DNA from 4 places in the Nonomuraea sp. MTCD27 genome. Region 2 is predicted to be linked to each of the others. Evidence: riboswitches for the same ligand, from Rfam matches in the RefSeq annotation. Region 2 holds a riboswitch; each other region holds the start of a gene.
The links. A riboswitch is a leader RNA that binds a small molecule or an ion and turns the genes downstream of it on or off. The one in region 2 is predicted to bind cyclic di-AMP.
Positions count from the first base shown of each region.

Region 1: another riboswitch for cyclic di-AMP. It lies ahead of ACBJ59_RS44845 (coiled-coil domain-containing protein); the one in region 2 lies ahead of ACBJ59_RS43635 (CHAP domain-containing protein).
Region 3: another riboswitch for cyclic di-AMP. It lies ahead of ACBJ59_RS18315 (C40 family peptidase); the one in region 2 lies ahead of ACBJ59_RS43635 (CHAP domain-containing protein).
Region 4: another riboswitch for cyclic di-AMP. It lies ahead of ACBJ59_RS46720 (CHAP domain-containing protein); the one in region 2 lies ahead of ACBJ59_RS43635 (CHAP domain-containing protein).

Region 1 is NZ_JBGNUW010000019.1:301,489-306,322, forward strand. Features, by position in the region: gene ACBJ59_RS44835 (RIP metalloprotease) at 156-1,463, shown strand; gene ACBJ59_RS44840 (MmcQ/YjbR family DNA-binding protein) at 1,471-1,824, shown strand; gene ACBJ59_RS44845 (coiled-coil domain-containing protein) at 1,853-2,809, opposite strand; cyclic di-AMP (ydaO/yuaA leader) riboswitch at 2,815-2,954, opposite strand; gene galT (galactose-1-phosphate uridylyltransferase) at 3,023-4,102, opposite strand; gene ACBJ59_RS44855 (DeoR/GlpR family DNA-binding transcription regulator) at 4,099-4,834, opposite strand, start outside.
Region 2 is NZ_JBGNUW010000019.1:35,947-40,780, reverse strand. Features, by position in the region: gene ACBJ59_RS43650 (O-methyltransferase) at 1-82, opposite strand, end outside; gene ACBJ59_RS43645 (TetR/AcrR family transcriptional regulator) at 98-694, opposite strand; gene ACBJ59_RS43640 (NAD-dependent epimerase/dehydratase family protein) at 763-1,686, shown strand; gene ACBJ59_RS43635 (CHAP domain-containing protein) at 1,792-2,427, opposite strand; cyclic di-AMP (ydaO/yuaA leader) riboswitch at 2,440-2,590, opposite strand; cyclic di-AMP (ydaO/yuaA leader) riboswitch at 3,014-3,158, shown strand; gene ACBJ59_RS43630 (glycoside hydrolase family 25 protein) at 3,171-3,935, shown strand; gene ACBJ59_RS43625 (fibronectin type III domain-containing protein) at 4,188-4,834, opposite strand, start outside.
Region 3 is NZ_JBGNUW010000005.1:523,816-528,649, reverse strand. Features, by position in the region: gene serA (phosphoglycerate dehydrogenase) at 1-456, shown strand, start outside; gene ACBJ59_RS18325 (hypothetical protein) at 884-1,006, opposite strand; gene ACBJ59_RS18320 (SSI family serine proteinase inhibitor) at 1,427-1,816, shown strand; gene ACBJ59_RS18315 (C40 family peptidase) at 1,889-2,293, opposite strand; cyclic di-AMP (ydaO/yuaA leader) riboswitch at 2,492-2,633, opposite strand; gene ACBJ59_RS18310 (3-isopropylmalate dehydrogenase) at 2,733-3,779, shown strand; gene ACBJ59_RS18305 (branched-chain amino acid aminotransferase) at 4,029-4,834, shown strand, end outside.
Region 4 is NZ_JBGNUW010000021.1:153,337-158,170, forward strand. Features, by position in the region: gene ACBJ59_RS46705 (hypothetical protein) at 1-727, opposite strand, end outside; gene ACBJ59_RS46710 (aldo/keto reductase) at 826-1,647, shown strand; gene ACBJ59_RS46715 (Gfo/Idh/MocA family protein) at 1,738-2,691, shown strand; cyclic di-AMP (ydaO/yuaA leader) riboswitch at 2,809-2,946, shown strand; gene ACBJ59_RS46720 (CHAP domain-containing protein) at 2,959-3,663, shown strand; gene ACBJ59_RS46725 (hypothetical protein) at 3,880-4,176, opposite strand; gene ACBJ59_RS46730 (alpha/beta fold hydrolase) at 4,470-4,834, opposite strand, start outside.

The DNA.
Region 1 (4,834 bases), 270 kb from region 2:
CCTCCGTCGTCTCTTAGCGTGATCGGCCGATCGCGGGCTGTCAATGCTCTTCAAAAGCGGTAAGCCGTGCGGTGTGGCGAGTTCGACTACTCTGGGGCTGTCGGACCTTTCGTCTGTCCTCCGGTCCGCCTGTCGTCTGCCTGGAGCGCGCCTAGATGAACTGGCTCTACGTCGTGGGGATCGTCCTCTTCCTGCTCGGGTTGATGGTCTCCATCGCGCTGCACGAGCTCGGCCACCTGCTCCCGGCCAAGCTGTTCGGCGTCAAGGTGACCCAGTACATGGTGGGCTTCGGCTCGACGGCGTGGTCACGACGCAAGGGCGAGACCGAATACGGCATCAAGTGGATCCCGTTCGGTGGCTACATCCGCATGATCGGCATGCTGCCGCCGCGTCCTGGCGATGAGCCCGGCAAGCTCAGGAGCACCGCGACGGGCCCGTGGCAGGGCCTGATCGAGTCCGCCCGCGACGCCGCCCAGGAAGAGGTGCGGCCGGGCGACGAGGAGAAGGTCTTCTACCGGAAGAAGTGGTGGCAGAAGGTCATCATCATGTCCGGCGGCCCGGCGATGAACTTCGTGCTCGCCTTCGTCTTCTTCAGCATCCTGCTGGTCGGCATCGGCCTGCCCACGCTGGCCCCGATCGTCTCGCCCGAGACCAACACGTGCGTGATCCCGATCTCGGAGCAGCGTACGGAGTGCAAGCCCACCGACAAGCCCACCCCCGCCGTCCAGGCGGGCATGAAGCCCGGCGACCACATCGTCGCCTTCAACGGCCAGAAGATCGGCTCCTGGGACGACGCCACCCGCCTGATCCGCTCCCACGGTCCCGGCGCGGTGCGGCTGGGCATCGTCCGCGACGGCAAGCCGATGACGGTCAACGTCACGCTCATCGCCCAGGACCGGCCCAACCTGGAGGACCCGCAGAAGATCGACAAGAACGTCGGCTTCCTCGGCGTGCTGCCCACCGAGGTCATGCAGCAGCAGACCATGGGCCAGGTCATCGGCTACATGGGCGAGCTGACGGCCAGGGTGGCCGGCTCGCTGCTCAACCTGCCGGAGAAGATGGTCGGCGTCTGGCACGCGGCCTTCTCCGGCGAGGAGCGCGACCCCGAGGGCCCCGTGGGCGTGGTCGGCGCGGGCCGCATGGGTGGCGAGATCCTGGCCTCCGACCAGCTGTCCACCGAGAAGAAGATCGCCATCTTCATCAACCTGCTGGCCGGCTTCAACCTCGCGATCGGCATGTTCAACCTCATCCCGCTGCTGCCGCTCGACGGCGGCCACATCGCCGGCGGGCTGTGGGAGGGCATCAAGCGGGCGTTCGCCAGGATCATGCGGCGGCCGGAGCCGGCTCACGTGGACATCGCCAAGGTGCTGCCGCTGACGTACGCGATCGCGATCGTGATGATGATCATGGCGGGCCTGCTCGTCTACGCCGACCTGGTCAACCCGCTCACGCTGACGAACTGAGGCCGCCGTGGACGCCCTGGAGCGGCTGCGGGGCCTGTGCCTGGCGCTGCCCGAGACGACCGAGCGGCTCTCGCACGGGGAGCCGACGTGGTTCGTCAGGGGCAAGAAGACGTTCGTGATGTTCGCCGATCACCATCATGACGATCGGCTGGCGTTCTGGTGCGCGGCCCCGCCCGGGGTGCAGGAGGAGATGGTGGCGGAGGACCCCGAGAGGTTCTTCCGGCCACCGTACGTGGGGCATCGGGGGTGGCTGGGGGTCTACCTGGACGTGCCGGACGTGGACTGGGCGGAGATCGCGGAGATCGTGACGGACGCCTACCGCCGGATCGCCCCCCAGTCCCTCGCCGCACGCCTGCCCTGACCCCGGGCCCGGCGCGGGTCGCCGCGGGTCAGTTCATCGAGATGTGCACGTGGTCGAAGTGGTTCTCGGTGACGCTGCCCCGGTCGGACATCGTGCTCCAGCCCGATCCGTGGTTGATCCGCTGCTTCCAGATCACGTACTTGACGCCCAGCTTGTTCTGGTTCTTGATCGCCCAGGCCGCGATCCGGTCGCCGAGTGCGTTGTTGACGGCGGTGGGCATCGAGCCGCCCGTGCTCATCATGAAGTCGCAGGCCCGGCCGAGCGGGTGCTCGCCGCTGGAGCCCGAGCGGAAGCAGCCCACCTCGAACGGCAGCGAGAAGTTCTTCTCCACCTGAGCCTTCATCAGCCGCGTACGCGAGGTGATGTTGTCCGTTCCCGTGGGCAGTTCGGGCGCCCAGGAGCCGTCGGACTTGCGGCCGGTGCCGAACGGCACCAGGTCCTCGAGCTTGTCCTTGATGTCGTCGATGACGTCCTCGGCCTCGTCGCGCTGCTCGGCCACCGTGGCCGTGTCCGACTCGATCCGGGCCGCCAGCGCCGCGGCCTCCTCGCTGGCCTGCTGCTTGTCGTCGCGGGCCGTGGCGACGCCCTGCACGACGGCCTGCTGCTCGGCGGTGAGCTGTTCGAGCAGGGCCGCGCTGCTGGCGTTCTGGGGCAGCATCAAGGTGGGTACGGACGGGTCGGCGTTCTGGTAGCGCAGGCGGGCGATCTCGGCGACCCGCTGCTCGGCCGTGGTCAGCGCCTGCTCGGCGGTGGCCAGCCTGGCCTCGGCCGTCTCGGCGGCCTGCTGGGCCTTGGCCAGCTCGACGCGCTTGAGGTTGTACCGCTCGATGAGCTTGTCGACCTTGGTGTTGAGCTGTTTGAGCTGGGCGCGGAGTTCGGCTTCCGTGGGTTTGGGGGCTCCCGACGCCGCGGTCGCCGGGAGGACGGCGATGGCGGCGGCGGCGATGAGACCGATGGCAAGAGTCGCGGGGGACGAAGCCGCCACGTAGGTGTTCCTCTCCCTCTGCCGGCCGGGTTAGCTGACGGGTTCGGGCAGGGGAGTTGATCCCTACCGCCGAAGCGGATTCACCCCAGGTGCGATGGGTCCCCGGCTCCCGGGCGACGCGCTCGGGATTAGGCGTGCCACGGCTGTTTCGGCCGGTGCATATGGGGATATTAGTGGTAGATCACGAGTCATGCGACCTTAAGTAGAAATCTATTAGTGATCTACTTGTGATCGAAGCATGCGTGCCGCCTCCTCCGGCAGCACGTCGTTGACGAAGGCGCCCATCGCGGACTCCGAGCCGGCCAGATACTTGAGCTTGTTCGCCGCCCGCCGGATGCTGAACAGCTCCAGGTGCAGATAGCCCAGCTCCCGGTCCTGGCGTACGGGTGCCTGGTGCCAGGCCGACACGTACGGCATCACCACCCCGAACAGCCCGTCCAGCGCCCGCAGGACCGAGGTGTAGAGGGGCGCGAACGCGTCCCGCTCCTCCTCCGTGAGCGCGGCCAGGTCGGGCACCTGCCGGTGCGGATAGAGGTGCACCTCGAACGGCCAGCGCGCGGCGGCGGGCACGAAGGCCGTCCACAGCTCGTTGGCGGCCACCACCCGTGTCCCCGCCTCCCGCTCGGCGGCCAGCACGTCGGCGAACAGGTTGCCCGGCCCCTTGTACCGGGCCGCCGCGCCGAGCTGCAGCCTGGTCCTGGGCGTGACGTACGGGTAGGCGTAGATCTGGCCGTGCGGGTGGGCGAGCGTGATGCCGATCTCCGCGCCCCGGTTCTCGAAGCAGAACACCTGCTCCACGCCCTCGATCGTGGACAGCTCGGCCGTGCGGTCGGCCCACGCCTCCATGACGAGCCCCACCTGGTCGTCGGAGAGCTTGGAGAAGGAGGACGAGTGGTCGGAGGTGAAGCACACCACTTCACACCGGCCCACACCCGGACGGACTTCGCTCAGGCCGCCCACTTCCTCGTAAGTCCCGAAATTTCCGGAGAAAGAGGGGAAGCGGTTCTCGAACACCACCACGTCGTAGTCGTGGGCGGGGATCTCCGACGACCGCGTGTCCGACGACGGGCACAACGGGCACTCGGCCGTGCCGCCGGTCGGCAGAAACGTCCGCGTCTGCCGGTGCCCGGCGATCGCGATCCACTCCTCGGTCAGCGGGTCGTAACGCAGCTCGGAGGCCACGGGGCGGGGCTCCAGCGGCCGCCGGTCGATCGCACTCCTGTCGGCGTCGTCACGCCGGTCGAAGTAGATGAGCTCCCGGCCGTCGGCCAGATGGGTGATGGTGCGCTTCAAAGCGAGCCCTCCGCGATGATGAGTTCTCCGGCCCGTTCGGCCAGCTCTGTTCGTGCGTCCTCGGGCAGCCCCGCGTCGCTGATGACCACGTCGGCCTCGGTCAGCTCGGCGATGGTGCTGATGCCGACCGTGTTCCACTTGGTGTGGTCGGCGGGGACCACCAGCCGGTGCGCGGCCGCGACCAGCTCCCTGTCGGTCTCGGACTCGAGCAGGTTGGGCGTGGTGAACCCGGCCCGCACGCTCATCCCGTGCACGCCGAGGAAGAGCGTGTCCACGTGCAGGCGGCGGATCGCCGCCACGGCGACCGGGCCCACCAGGGCGTCGGACGGCGTGCGCACCCCGCCGGTCAGCACGACGGTGCGGTCGGCGCGCGGGTTGCGGTGGAAGACCTCGGCGACCGGGATCGAGTTGGTGATCACGGTCAGCTCGGGCACGCCGATCAGGTGGTGGGCCAGCGCCCACGTGGTGGTCCCCGCCGACAGCGCCACGGCCGTGCCCGGTCGTACGAGCGTGGCCGCGTGCCGCGCGATGGCGTCCTTCTCCTGCTGCTGGCGGGCGGACTTGGCGGTGAAGCCGGGCTCCTCGGTCGAGCCGGGGCCGAGCGCTGTCGCGCCTCCGTGCACCTTCTCCAGCAGCCCGCGTTCGGCCAGCACCTCGAGGTCGCGGCGGATGGTCATGTCGGAGACGCCGAGCTCGCGTACGAGGTCGGCCACCCGGACGCCGCCGTTGCTG
Region 2 (4,834 bases):
CCAGCCTGTCCTGCTGGGCGGCGTCGTGCCGGGCCGCGGTCTCGTTCAGGTCATCGATGATCTTCCGTACCGTCGCGTCCACGGGTAGGAGTCTGCCCTACCGCTCGCGGAGGCCGCGCACCATGGTGGCGAAGGCGTCGGTCCAGTGACGGAGGGACTCGTCGGGGTCGCCGAGGGCGCCGCGCAGGTCGAGGCTGCACAGCCCGTGCGCCAGGGCGTTGAGCCGGACGGCGAGGTCGTGGGGCTCGGCGGGGGCGAAGGCGCCTTCCCGCACGCAGCGGGCGACGGCGGCGATGAGGGTGTCGAAGGTGGGCTGGATCCGGGCGGCGGCCTCGGCGTCGGGCTGGAACCCGGGGATCGGCCGGCCGAACATGAGCTCGTAGAGGTGGGGGTTGGCCAGGGCGTTGGCGCGGTAGGCGTGGCCGAGCGCGAGGAGGTCGGCGACCGGGTCCTCGGTGCGGGGCACGGCTTCGAACGCCTGGGCCAGACGCTCGAAGCCGGCCAGGAACATCTCGCGGACGAGGCCCGCCTTGTCGCCGAAGAGCTGGTAGACGGCCATGGTGGACACGCCTGCCTGCTGTGCGACGCGGCGGGTGGTCAGCGCGGCCGGGCCCTCGGAGGCCAGGAGCCGGCCGGCGGCGTCGACGAGCTCATGGCGAAGCTCCTGGTGGTCGCGCTTTCTCGGTCTTGCCATAGTGGCCAGCTTATCATAACGTTGTTATATAACAACGGTTTGAAACCCCTTCGGAAGGGACCAGCACCATGTCCGACCTGCATGTCGTCCTTGGCGCGACCGGCGCGATCGGCTCGGCCGTCGTCGCCGAGCTCACCGCCCGGGGCCACCGGGTCCGCGCCGTCAGCCGGAGCGCGAACCCCGGCCCCCACGAGCTGCGGGCCGACGTCACCACCACCGAGGGCGCCATCGCCGCCTGCCAGGGTGCCGCCGTGGTGTACCAGTGCGCGCAACCGAACTACGCAAGCTGGGCCGCGGAGTTCCCCGATTTCACCAGGACGGTCCTCGCCGGGGTGGAGGCCGCCGGTGCGAAGCTGGTCATGGCCGACAACCTGTACGTCTACGGCCCCGTGACCGGCCCCATGACCGAAGACCTGCCGTACGCCGCCACCAATCCCAAAGGCCGCGCCCGCATCGAGGTCGACGACCTGATCCTCGACGCCCACCGGGCCGGGCGCATCCGCGCCACCCTCGGACGGGCCTCCGACTACTACGGCCCCGGAGGCGTCAACACCGTCATCGGCCCGACCGTCTTCGCCGCCGCCCTGGCCGGCAAGACCGCCCGCTGGGTCGGCGACCTCGACCAGCCGCACACCATCGCCTACCTGCCCGACACCGCCGCCGGGTTGGTCACCCTCGGCGAGCGCGCCGAGGCGGACGGGCGCGCCTGGCACCTGCCCGCCGCCGAGCCCATCACCGGCCGCGCCTTCCTCGACCTCGTGTGGGCCGCGGCCGGCGGCACGCCGAAGAGCGCCGGGCTCGGGCGGGGGATGCAGCGCCTCGTCGGGCTGTTCCACCCCATGGTCCGCGAGTTCGGGGAGACCTGGTACCAGCGGGACCGGCCGTTCGTCTCCGACGACTCGGCCTTCCGGAAGGCGTTCGGACCGGTCGACGTCACCCCGCACCCGGCGGGCGTGGCCGCGACGCTCGACTGGTATCGGCAGCACGCGTAGCCCGCTCTCCCGGAGCGAACACAACGGGTGGCGCAGGATCTCTCCTGCACCACCCGTTGTCCCTTGACCATCGCACCTGGCAAGGAGCGTGCGGCCTGCCTGGGATCAGGCCTTGTACTGGGGGTAGCCGTAGCCGACGACCTGGGACTTGGGCCGGATGCGCTGCTCGACCTTGCCGTTGCCGGTGTTGCCCTCGATCGTGGTGATCGTGCCGTTGCCGTTGTCCTGCTTGACCAGGCCCACGTGGTCGATGCCCGTGGTGCTCTTGCCGTTCCAGTCGAAGAAGACGACGGCGCCGGGCTTGGCGGTCGTGCCCCAGTGCTGGTTGGTCTGGAACCACTTGGCATAGGTGACGGTGTAGGCGTCCCAGCCCATGCTGGGGCGGACGCCGGCCTTCTCGCCGACCCAGGAGACGAACATGGCGCACCACGGAGCGTTGGCGTAGGCCCGCACACTCCCGCCATCACGGGTGATGGTCTCCTGCGCCCGGGGCGAGGACATGTACCAGCTGTGGAACGGGGTGCCACCGCCCGCGGCGTTCTCGGCCACGCCGATCTGCGACTCGGCGACCTTCAGCACCGACTGCGCGGACACCTGACCCGCGGACTTCTGCGCCTGGGAGTCGTCGGCGGCGAAGGCCGGACCGGCGGCGAGAACGGCACCGGCCGCCACGGCCGCCCCGACGGCGAACCGGGTGAGGCTCGCGGGCTTCAGGGCACGGGAAAGGGTGTACTTGGCCATTACTTGGATTGCTCCTCGCTTCCATGCCGCCTACCGGGTTAGCTGACGGGTTCGGGCGTGGAAGTGCCCTACGGAGCGCTCGGATCAGAGCGCGCCGATTCACCCCGGAAAAAAAGGTGGGTCCCCGGTTCCGCTGCATTCACGGATTCGGCGGGCCGCGTCACACATCCCTGCACGTCCGTGCTGGTGAGACGCGGTCTCGACAAATGAACGGCGTCACGCGACAAGTGCTTGTCGGCAGGTCGTACGCCTTGAGTCCTCAAAGGTAAGCGAATCGCATAGAAAGATGCAAGCCGGGCCCTGGGAAAGGCAACAGGATCCCCTGTGACATAGGCGATCGCGACACAATTCTTTACCCAAGCAGCATGGTGGACGGGGTTTAGGAGGGCAAAAGAGGTCGCATCACGAGTATCACAAGTCACAGCCGTTCCGGACCGGCGACCAGGGCGGCGCCGGAAACTTTACCCAGCCCCGGAAACCCTTGCCGGCGCGGCTTTTCGGGCTCGTTCCCGCCGACGAACATGGGGCTTCGCTTTGCCATACTTGCTCCCACTTTAGGGAGATCTGTACCTTTACTGGGCGCGGTCCGCCGCGCCCGCCGAATCCGCGACCCCGCGGAGCCGGGGATCCACTCTTCGGGGTGAATCGGACGCCGGCCCGAGCCGCGCCCGTAGGGGCGACTTCCAGTCCCGAACCCGTCAGCTAACCCGGTAGGCGGCATGGAAGAAGGAGTCGACATCCCCATGCTCAAGCCTCAGCTTGCCGCGATCGTCAGGAACCGCCGCCCCGCCGAGCTCTTCGCGCTGGCCGTCGGAGGCGTGATCCTGGCCGCGACCACCGCCGTCACCGGCGCGACCGGTACGGTGCTCGCCTCGCCCACCGGTCACGGCACCACCGTGCAGGCGACCCAGCACAGGACCCAGCAGCTCACGTACGGCCTGGACATCTCCAACTACGAGCCCCAGTACGACTGGGCCGCCAGCCCCGCCCAGTTCGGCATCATCAAGGCCACCGAGGGCACCGGCTTCCGCGACGCCTCGTTCGCCCGGCACTGGCGTGAGCTGGGCGACAAGGGCATCGTGCGCGGCGCGTACCACTTCGGGCACCCCGGCAACGACCCCATCGCCGAGGCCGAGCACTTCCTGTCCGTGGTGAACGCCCAGCCCGCCAAGGCCGGGGACCTGCTGGTCCTGGACCTGGAGACGACCGACGACAGGTCCGTCGCCCAGGTGAACGCGTGGGCCAAGGCGTGGCTGTCACACGTGAAGGCCAGGACCGGGATCACCCCGATGTTCTACAGCGGCTGGAACTTCGCCGACACGTACGGCAAGGGCCTGGCCGAATATCCCCTGTGGGTCGCTCACTACAGCCGGGCCAAGGGCGCGCTCACCCCGCCCGCCGACTGGAAGTCCTGGACCATCCACCAGTACACCGACTCCCCCATCGATCAGAACGTCTCCGCGCTGACCCCCGGCCAGCTGCGCGACCTGGGCAGGCACGCCGCCTGACCGGCGCGTGCCCTCCCGGCCGCCCTGCCGCCCGGGAGGGCACGCGCCGCAGAGCAAGCACCGCAGAGCAAGCGCCGCAGGACGTGTGCCGCAGGACGACTCGCCGCCGCGACGAAGAGCAGGGCGGCGGTGGCGAGCGAGGCCGGGGCGGGGCCGGGCAGCGCGTCGCCGCGAACGGTGCGCCGGCCCGCTGAGACGGTCGGGGCTGCCGGAAGGCCGGGAGCGGCAGCCCGATCCCGGCCTCCCGGTGAGTCACTCGAAGGTGAGTGAGTCGATGGTGACGGTGCTGTTGCCGCCGTACCAGAAGCCCATCGCGAGCTGTCCGGGGGACGCGCGGTTGATCCCGTTCGCGGACATCGGAAGCCTGATGTCCTTGTACGCGGTGGTGATGGCCGGACGGCCGCCGCCGTCGAGCGTGAAGTCGCCGAACGCCTTGGTCACCCCGCCGAGGCCGAGGTGGAAGTGGGCCTGCTCGCCCCCTGCCGCGCCCTTGATCCGGACGACGAGATGGGTGTACGCGGACAGGTCGGTGTACACGTCGCTGCCGAACCAGCCGCAGTTGTCGTACCGCAGGCTGAGCGCCCCGCCGGGCACGGCGCCGGAGCCGCCGCCGTTGAGGAAGCAGTTGCCGCCGGTCCACCTGCCGAGGTCGTTGCGGGCCGCGGACGGGTACGCCGGGTTGCCGTCGAAGTCGTCCACGACCAGGCCCGCGGACGTCGCCGGAAGGGTGACGACGGTGACGGGCGCCGACGCGGCGGAGGTGTTTCCCGCGGCGTCGTACGCCCTGACGGTGTAGGTGTAGGAGGTCGCGGGGTTCAGCCCGGTCTCGGTGAAGGAGGTCGTCGCCGACGTCCCGACCTGGGTGGCGCCGCGGTGGATGCGGTATCCGGCCACGCCGA
Region 3 (4,834 bases), on a different contig from region 2:
GAGCAGGTCACCTACGTCAACGCCCCGCTGCTGGCCAAGGACCGCGGCATCACCGTCGAGCTGGTGACCAGCTCCGAGAGCCCCGACTGGCGCAACGTGGTGACCGTGCGCGGCGTGCTCGCCGACGGCCGTACGGTCTCGGTCTCCGGCACGCTCTCCGGGCCGCGCCAGATCACCAAGATCGTCGAGGTCAACGGCTACGAGATGGAGATCGAGCCGACGGCCCACCTGTGCTTCTACACCTACACCGACCGTCCCGGCATCGTCGGCGTGGTGGGCAGGCTGCTCGGCGAGCACAACATCAACATCGCCTCGATGCAGGTGGCCCGTGACGTCAAGGGCGGCAAGGCGCTCATCGCGCTGACCGTCGACTCCGCCATCCCCGCCGAGGTCGTCGAGCAGATCGGGGCCGAGATCGGCGCCGAGAGCGGCCGTTCGGTGGACCTGGAGGACTGACCTCCCACACCGGCCGGGGGCCGTCACCCGTCTTGGGTGACGGCCCCCTTGCGTCTCACGATGCGAGATAGTAGGACATCCAAGCAGCATGCTCGGGTACTGTGACGGGTAATGCGCCAGGTTCTCGTACTCATTACCTGCCGCGGCGGGGCCTGTTAGGGCAGGTCGACGACCCGCCGCGGAGAGCGGCGTTGGCGTCGGCCACTAAGTCCCTTCGTCCGGTCCGTGACCCGGACCACGAGATCAGGCCCGGTCGGATTCGCGACCGGAGTCCGGCTTCCCCCTTCAGGAATTCTGGAACGCGCCCGCGAGAAGAGATGAATCCCATGTACGAGATGTATGCCTGGAACCGTGCCGAAGACCACGACGACGAGGCGGCCGAGGCCGTCCAGACCGCGCTGGACCGCCGCGACAACGGCGGCGCCCCTCAGAACTCCAGCCGGTAGAACACGGCCGTCCGCCTCATCGCCGGCAGGGCGCCGACGATCCAGGCCGAGATGCGGTGCGTGATCGACAGGCGGTCGAATCCGTCGAGGTCGAACGCGCTCACCGCCACAGGCCCGGCCCGGGAAGCGCTCCACGATCGCCCGCGGCAGCGCGGCGCCCTCGGCCGGGTCGAGGTAGTAGAGCAGGCCCTCGGTGACCACCAGCGCGGGAGCGTCGCCGGGGACCCGCTCCAGCCACGCCAGATCGGTGACCGATGACCCGATCGTGGCGTGGCCTGCGCGCCCGGGGAACAGCCTGTCGCGCAGCTCGATGACCTCCGAGTAGCCCACGTCGTACCAGCTGACCGACGGCGGCTGAGCGCCACGGCCTGGCGCCGCCGGGTCCGATGCCCGTCCCGGTGAAGTCGTGGTCGATCCGCCGCCACGCTACGCCTGGGACAGGGGGTACGGACACCTGCCGTTGTGGATACGGAGAGTGCTGGTAGCGTCGCGCTGCGTATCCATTCCATGAGGAGGTTCCCCCCATGCACGCTTCCCTGACCGCGATCCGCCGCGCCGTCGCCGTCGCCGTCCCCGCGCTGGCCACCGCGGCCCTGCTCGCCGCTCCCGCCCACGCGCAGGCGGCCGAGCTGACCATCACCAAGTACCACGGTGGTGTGGCCCAGCGCTGGGTCCTGATCTGCGACCCGGACGACGGTAACCACCCCGACCCGTTCGCCGCCTGCGACAGGCTGCGCGAGATCGGCGGTGACCTCGACCAGATCCGGTTCCGCCCGGACGTCCCGTGCCCGCGGATCTTCGACCCCGTCGATGTCCAGATCCACGGTCATTTCCACGGCGAGCCGCTGGACCTCGCCGAGCAGTACCCGAACCCCTGCTTCGTGGAGCGCCTGGCCGCCCCGATCGTGCCCTGACGACCTGGAAGAGAGCCCCTGAGGCGACCTGAAAGAGAGCGGCCCCGGGCTCGCGGGGCCGCTCTCGGCTTCTCAGAGGGTGGCGGTGAGCGTGGCCGGGGCGGAGGACCGGCGCTGCTTCAGCACCTCGGTCCACTGGCGCACGCCCTTGGGATCCGGCCGGACCGCTCCCACGAACGCCTGTCTGCGCCAGGTCGAAAGCTTCTCCTCCTTCACGACGTCGCCCGTGCGCGGCGCATGCACCATGTAGCCGGGCTTCGAGATCATCCCCACGTGACCCAGGTTGCTGAAGAACACCAGGTCACCGGGCTCTAGATCGTTCCATGCGATTTTCCTGGAAAATGCCCCGTACTGTTCGCGGGCGGTGCGCGGCAGTTCGATGCCCGCGGCTTCGTAGGACCTGAGCATGAGCCCGGAGCAGTCGTACCCGCTCCTGCTGGTCCCGCCCCAGACGTACGGGGTGCCGCGTTTGTCCATGGCGTAGTCGAGGGCGATCTTCCAGGCGGGCGTGGGGGCCTGCGCCTCCTGGATGCGCTTGATCTCGGCGCCGGTCAGGGTGGTGGTGTCTTTGTCCGTGGTGGCCCGGGGTCCGTCGGTGGCGGCCTGGGCGGCTGGGGTGGCCAGGATGAGCCCGGCGACACCGGCCGCCAGGGCAATGGCGATGCGAGACAGAACACTGTCCTTCCATGCGGCCGACCGGGTTAGCTGACGGGCTCGGGCCTGGAAGACGGCCCTACGGCGGTGCCGATTCGCCCCTGGGGGAAAGTTGGGTCCCCGGCTCCACGCAGCGGCTGCGTGGATTAGGCCAGACGGACTCTAACGAAACGGTCAAAAGGTCGCAAATGCCTCAAAACCGGACGTCCGAAAAATGAGATGATGTGTTCGTCAGACGAGACGAGCCGGTAAGGTACCGCCCATGGAGTCGCGTAACATCCGCTTGGCCGTCATCCCCGGGGATGGCATCGGCACCGAGGTCGTGGCCGAAGGACTCAAGGTCCTGGAGGCCGTAGGCACGAAGATCGAGCCCACGCACTACGACCTGGGCGCCGCACGCTATCACCGCACCGGCGAGACGCTGCCGGACGCGGTGCTCGACGAGCTGCGCGGCTACGACGCGATCCTGCTCGGCGCCATCGGCGACCCCAGCGTGCCGCCGGGCGTCCTTGAGCGCGACCTGCTGCTGCGGCTCCGGTTCGAGTTCGACCACTACGTCAACCTGCGGCCGGTCAAGCTGTTCCCCGGGGTCGAGACCCCGCTGGCCGACACGCCCGCCGAGGACATCGACATGATCGTCGTCCGCGAGGGCACCGAGGGCCTCTACGCCGGCACCGGTGGCACCATGCGGCGCGGCACGCCGCACGAGATCGCCACCCAGGAGTCGCTCAACACCGCCCACGGTGTCGAGCGCGTGGTGCGTTACGCGTTCGAGAAGGCCAAGTCGCGGCCGCGCAGGAAGCTGACCCTCGTCCACAAGACCAACGTCCTCACCTACGCCGGCGACCTGTGGCAGCGCACGGTCAACCGGGTGGCCGAGGAATACCCCGAGGTCACCACCGACTACAGCCACATCGACGCGGCCTCGATGTTCTTCGTCACCCAGCCGGAGCGCTTCGACGTGGTCGTCACCGACAACCTGTTCGGCGACATCATCACCGACCTCGGCGCGGCCGTCGCGGGCGGCATCGGCCTGGCCGCCAGCGGCAACATCAACCCTGAGCGGACCACGCCCAGCATGTTCGAGCCGGTCCACGGCAGCGCGCCCGACATCGCCGGCCAGGGCAAGGCCGACCCCACCGCGACCATCCTGTCCGTCGCCATGCTCCTCGACCACCTGGGCCTGCACGCCGAGGCGGCCAGGGTCGAGCAGGCGGTCGCCGACGACATCGTGGAGCGCCTCGCCGGCTGGGCCGGCCGCACCACGACCGAGATCGGCGACGACATCACCGCGCGAGTATCCGGCTAGGACCGCCTAGCCCCGAAACAGCGCCTGGCGGTCCGAGAGGACTCGCCAGGCGCTTTTTCGCGTCCGCGTTCCGGTCGTGGAATGGGCTTATCACCCCCATTGGCCGCTTGCCATCCCATATGGCGAGACAATAGGAAGTACGGACTGCCCTCCCGGCCACGGCCGCTCACCGCCACCGGCTCGCAGATCCGCAGACAGTGGGCAGATTCCGGTAGATTTCGGTAGATCGCAGAGAGAAGGACCTCCGTCATGACCATCGCTCAGAAGCTCAGCTTCGACGTGCAGCTATCCGACCACGCTCGCACCGCGGCCGAGCGGGAGCAGGTACTGGCGAACCCCGGTTTCGGGCAGACCTTCACGGATCACATGATCTCGATCGACTACACCGAGGGGCAGGGCTGGCACGACGCCCGACTCATGCCGTACGGGCCGCTCTCGCTCGACCCGGCCACCTCGGTCTTCCACTACGCGCAGGAGCTGTTCGAGGGCCTGAAGGCCTACCGCCAGATCAGCGGCTCGATCGTGACGTTCCGCCCGTACGCGAACGCCTCCCGCTTCAACCGCTCGGCGCTGCGCATGGCCATGCCCGAGCTGCCCGAGGAGACGTTCGTCGACTCGCTCGAGCTCCTCGTCGAGACCGACAAGGAGTGGGTGCCCACCACCGAGGGTCACAGCCTCTACCTGCGCCCCTTCATGATCGCCACCCAGGCGGGGCTCGGGGTCAACTACCCGTCGAAGACGTACAAGTACATGGTCATCGCCTCGCCGGCGGCCTCCTACTTCACCGGCGGGATCAAGCCCGTCTCCGTCTGGCTGTCCACCGAGTACACGCGGGCCGCCCCGGGCGGCACCGGCTTCGCCAAGTGCGGCGGCAACTACGCCGCGGCGTTCGTCGCGCAGCGGCAGGCGGTGGAGAACGGCTGCGACCAGGTGGTGTGGCTGGACGCGGGCGAGCACAAGTACGTCGAGGAGATGGGCGGGATGAACCTGTTCTTCGTCTTCGGCAACAAGCTCGTCACCCCCGAGCTCACCGGCACGCTGCTGCCCGGCATCAC
Region 4 (4,834 bases), on a different contig from region 2:
TGCCGGGGCGCTCCCGGATCAGCGCGACGTCCACGGGGTCCTCGCGGCGGTGCGGGTAGTAGGCCAGCGGCTCGCGCGCGGCCAGGTCCGTCAGCCAGCGCAGGTAGTGGTCGCGGTGCACCAGGCCGTTGCGGACGAGCGAGGTGCCGAGCACGACCGTGCGCTCGGCGGGGCCCTCGGCGCTGAGCGGCTGGGCGCGCAACCAGGCGAAGTCGTGGCGGACGAGGTCGACCCCGGCGCGGCGGACGGCCTCCTCGAGCTTGTCGTCCACGGACAGGGCGGTGAAGACCGACACCTTGCTCATGCGCAGCCGGAGCGCGGCCGCCACGCCCAGCGCGGCACGCAGCCGGGTGGGCTGGGCGCGGGCGCGCAGCAGCGGGCGGTACGGGCCGGCGGCGAGCAGCTCCAGCAGCCGGAGCGTGGCCAGCCCGTCGTCCACGATGACGATGTGGCCGGGCCTGGAGGTGAGCCAGCGCAGCTGGACCTTGCCGGAGAAGGCGTCTCCGACCGCCTGCACGCGCCTGGGCATGCGCTCGCGCGGCTCGGCCAGCTCGAGGCCCTCCGGGAGCCCCAGGGCGCGCAGCTCGCGCCGCGTGGCCTTCAGGGGCCGCAGGCCCGCACGTGGCACAATGGCCGTCGCGGGTCCGAGGAGCCCGGCGTGGTGGGCCTCGACGGCGCACAGCATCTGGAGCGGGGACTCCACCCAGGCCGACGCCTGTTCGACCACTCCTTGCCCTCCCAGCGGGGTGATGGCCCGTTCACGACCGCTTCAAGCTAGCCCCACCGGCTTAAGCCCTCAGAAACGCGACGTGAACAATGGAGGGTATGAATTCGCTCATGCTCAACAGCGACGGCGTGCAGATCCCGCAGCTCGGGTACGGCGTCTGGCAGGTACCGGCCGACGAGGCCGAGCACGCGGTCGCGACCGCGCTCAAAGCGGGCTACCGGCACGTCGACACCGCCGCGGCCTACGGCAACGAGGAGGGCGTGGGGCGGGCCGTGCTCGCGAGCGGGCTGCCCCGCGAGAAGGTATTCGTGACCACGAAGCTGTGGAACGGCGACCACGCCCGCGCGGAGGCGGCCTTCGACGAGTGCCTGACCCGGCTGGGCCTCGACCACGTAGATCTTTTCCTCATCCACTGGCCGGTGCCGAAGCAGGACAAGTACGTGCAGGCGTGGAAGGCGATGGAGAAGATCTACCGTGACGGCCGGGCCAGGGCCATCGGCACGTCCAACTTCACCGTCGACACGCTCACCCGGCTCATGGACGAGACCGACATCACCCCGGCCATCAACCAGATCGAGCTCCACCCCTACCTGCAGCAGCGGGAGATGCGGGCCTTCCACGAGGCCAACGGCATCCTCACCGAGGCGTGGAGCCCGCTCGGGCAGGGCAAGGGGCTGCTCGCGGACCCGGCGCTGGCGGTGCTGTCGGAGAAGTACGGCAAGACGCCCGCGCAGATCGTGCTCCGGTGGCACCTGCAGCTCGGCAACGTGGTCATCCCCAAGTCCGTGACGCCCGCGCGGATCGCCGAGAACATCGACGTGTTCAGCTTCATCCTCGACGCCGAGGACATGGCGGCCATCGGCGCGATGAACAGGAGCAGGCGCATCGGCCCCGATCCCGAGACTTTCAACATGACGTGAGTGACCGGAGTGGCTCATGTGACGTAAAGGAATTACCGTTACATGACGCCGCCATAAGTCACCTTTTACCATCCGGATACGATCTGCCGCGTGCAAGATTTCACATGGGGAATTGCGGCGACCGGCGGCATCGCGCGTACCGTGGGGGCCGCCATCGTGGCGGAGCCCGGGATGCGGGTGGCCGCCGTCGGATCCAGGAACCTCGCCAGGGCGCAGGCCCTGGCCACGACTTTGGGGGCGGAGTCGGCGTACGGCTCTTATGAGCAGCTGTGCGCCGACCCGGCGGTGGACGCGATCTACGTCGCGACGCCGCACGCGCAGCACCTGCGGGTGGCCGAGGCCGCCATCGCCGCGGGCAAGGCCGTGCTCTGCGAGAAGCCGCTGGCGGCGACCGTGGACGACGCGGAGAAGATGGTGCGCCTGGCGCGCGAGGCGGGCGTGTTCCTGATGGAGGCCATGTGGATGAGGTTCAACCCCCTCGTCCGGCGGATCGCGACCGACCCGCGCTTCGGCGAGATCCGCTCCGTGCAGGCCAGCTTCGGCTTCGCCCTGCCGTACGACCCGGCGCACCGGCTGTGGGCGCCGGAGCTGGGCGGCGGCGCGCTGCTCGACCTGGGGATCTACCCGTTCGGCCTGGCCCAGCTCCTCCTGGGCATGCCCGCTGACCTGCGCATCACCGGCTCCCTGGCCCCGAACGGGGTGGACGCGGAGGCGGCCGGCGTATTGCTCTACCCCGGTGGCAGGCATGCTCTCGTGGCCACCTCATTGCTGGGGAATTACCCTAACCAGGCCAGTGTTGTAGGTACTCAGATGCGGGCGGACATCCAGGCGCCGTTCTGGGCCCCGCAGCGGATCCTGCTCACCGGGCCCTCCATGGAGCCGGAAGAGCACGTGCTCGATCCGGCGGACAACGGATACGCCGGAGAGCTCCGCGAAGTCCGCGCCGCCACGGCCGAAGGCAGGACCGAATCCTCGATCATGCCGCTTGACGAATCCCTTGCCATGATGGGGCTTCTGGCCGACGCACGCAGGCAACTTGCCTAGCCGCGCTTTTATGGATTTGTAATCCTCTTGCCTCATGTATTACCTTATGGGGCAACTTGAGGCATACGTCCGGTTTGTCCGGCTATGTCTGACCATCGCACGACAAATCACAGGATCGCCCTGTGACCGCTGAATCCGCGTCCGCGCGGAACCGGGGACCCATGTCCTTTGGGGTGAATCGGCACTCCGGTGCCGTAGGGCAGCTTCCACGCCCGAACCCGTCAGCTAACCCGGTAAGCGGCATGGAAGCAAGGAGTAACCCCCTCGATGGCCAAGCACCGTATTTCCGCTGCCTCGAAGACCACCATCGCCCGCGCCGTCCTCGGCGCCACCGTCATCGCCTCGGCCCTCGGCGCCAACGCCGTAGCCGCCAATGCCGACACCGCCACCGGCGTCGCCGCGGCCACCGCCGCCAGGCACCCGGACACCGCCATCGCCGCCCACAAGGCCGGCGACAGGGTGGAGGAGACCAAGGTCAACGTCACCGCGGACCAGGTCCTCGCCCTCGCCAGGGCCCAGGTCGGCACCTCCGAGAACGCCTACGGCGGCGGCACCAAGTACCAGCAGTGGTACGCCGCCTCCAAGCGCGCCGCCGAGACCGTCGCCCGTGACGGCGGCAACCGCGCCGCGTACCTGAACGCCGCCTGGTGCTCGATGTTCGTCTCCTGGGTCGGCGAGCAGACCGGCGCCCGCCCGCAGGTCGGCTGGGACGCCTACACCGTCGCCCACGCCAAGTGGTTCGCCGCCAACCACCGCTTCGGCACCGTCGCCAAGCCCGGCGCCGTGGTCTTCTTCTCCTGGGACGGCGGCAAGAGCCTCAGCGACATCCAGCACGTCGGGTTCGTCGTGAAGGACAACCAGAACGGCACCATCTCCACGATCGAGGGCAACACCGGCAACGGCCGGGTCGAGGAGCGCATCCGTCCGAAGTCCCAGGTCGTCGGCTACGGCTACCCGCAGTACCGCGCCTGACGGACTCCGGCCGAGGGGGTTCCCCCGCCTTCCCTGAACGCGACGAGCGCGCGTCCCCGAACGGGACGCGCGCTCGTCGCGTTTCCCGGCTTCCCCCGGCGATGCCGATGCCCGTCATGAGCGTGCCGGGCACCGGTCCTCGGCGTGGCGGCATGCTCACCAGCACCCCTGCTCAGGCTCCGGCGGGCCTCGCGATGACCCGCGGCGCTCCCCGCGTCACAGCCCGTCGGCCGCCGTGAAGGCGTCGCGCTGGATGGCATGCAGCTCGGCGTACGGGCCGGGGCGGGCGACGAGGTCGTCGTGGGTGCCACGCTGGACGACCCGGCCGCCGTCGAGCACGACGATCAGGTCCGCCGTCCGCACCGTGGGGAAGCGGTGGGTGACCAGCAGCGTGACGGTCCCGGGGTGGCGGCGGGCGGCCTCGGCGTAGCGGGCGAAGACGGCGCTCTCGGCCGGGGCGTCGAGGGAGGCGGTCGGCTCGTCCAGCACCAGCAGGAGCGGGGCCTCCCGCATCGAGCAACGCGATCAGCGGCGCGGCGCCGCCGTGGGAGACCAGCCGGCCGAGCGGCACCGTGCCGAGCGGGCCCAGCGTCGCCGCGCCCGCACCGAACAGGCCGAACGGCACCAGGCGGCGGGGCCCGGCCAGCGGCAGCAGGCGGCGGGGCCCGGCCAGCGGCAGCAGGCCGGCGAGACTGACGGCCCTCACGCCAATCCAATGCGATCACATTGGTATGCCATGTGCCTGACGGTAACCCCGCCGCGCTCGGCGGGTCAAACCGATGCGGGCACATCGGGATAAGCCCGGCTCACTCCAGGAAGAACGCGGCCAGCGCCCCGGCGACCCCGTCCGGGTCGTTCTCCATCGGGATGTGACCCGCCTTCGGGATGCGCACCAGCCTGGTGGCGGGCATCTCGGCGGCGAACCGCTCGGCCTGCCGCACCTGCTGGAACTGGTCGTCCTCACCCCAGACCAGTAGCTTCGGCGTACGGTCGGCCCGCAGCGCCGGGACCAGGTCGAGCGTGTAACGGCTGTCGGCCGCGCCCGCCAGGGCCAGCCACGACCGGCAGACCCGCGGGTCGGTCCAGGGGTCGAGGTAGTCGGCCAGCTCCTCCTCCGTCGCCGGACGGGCCAGCGCGGCACCTACGGCGATGCGGCGCGCGGCCAGCACGT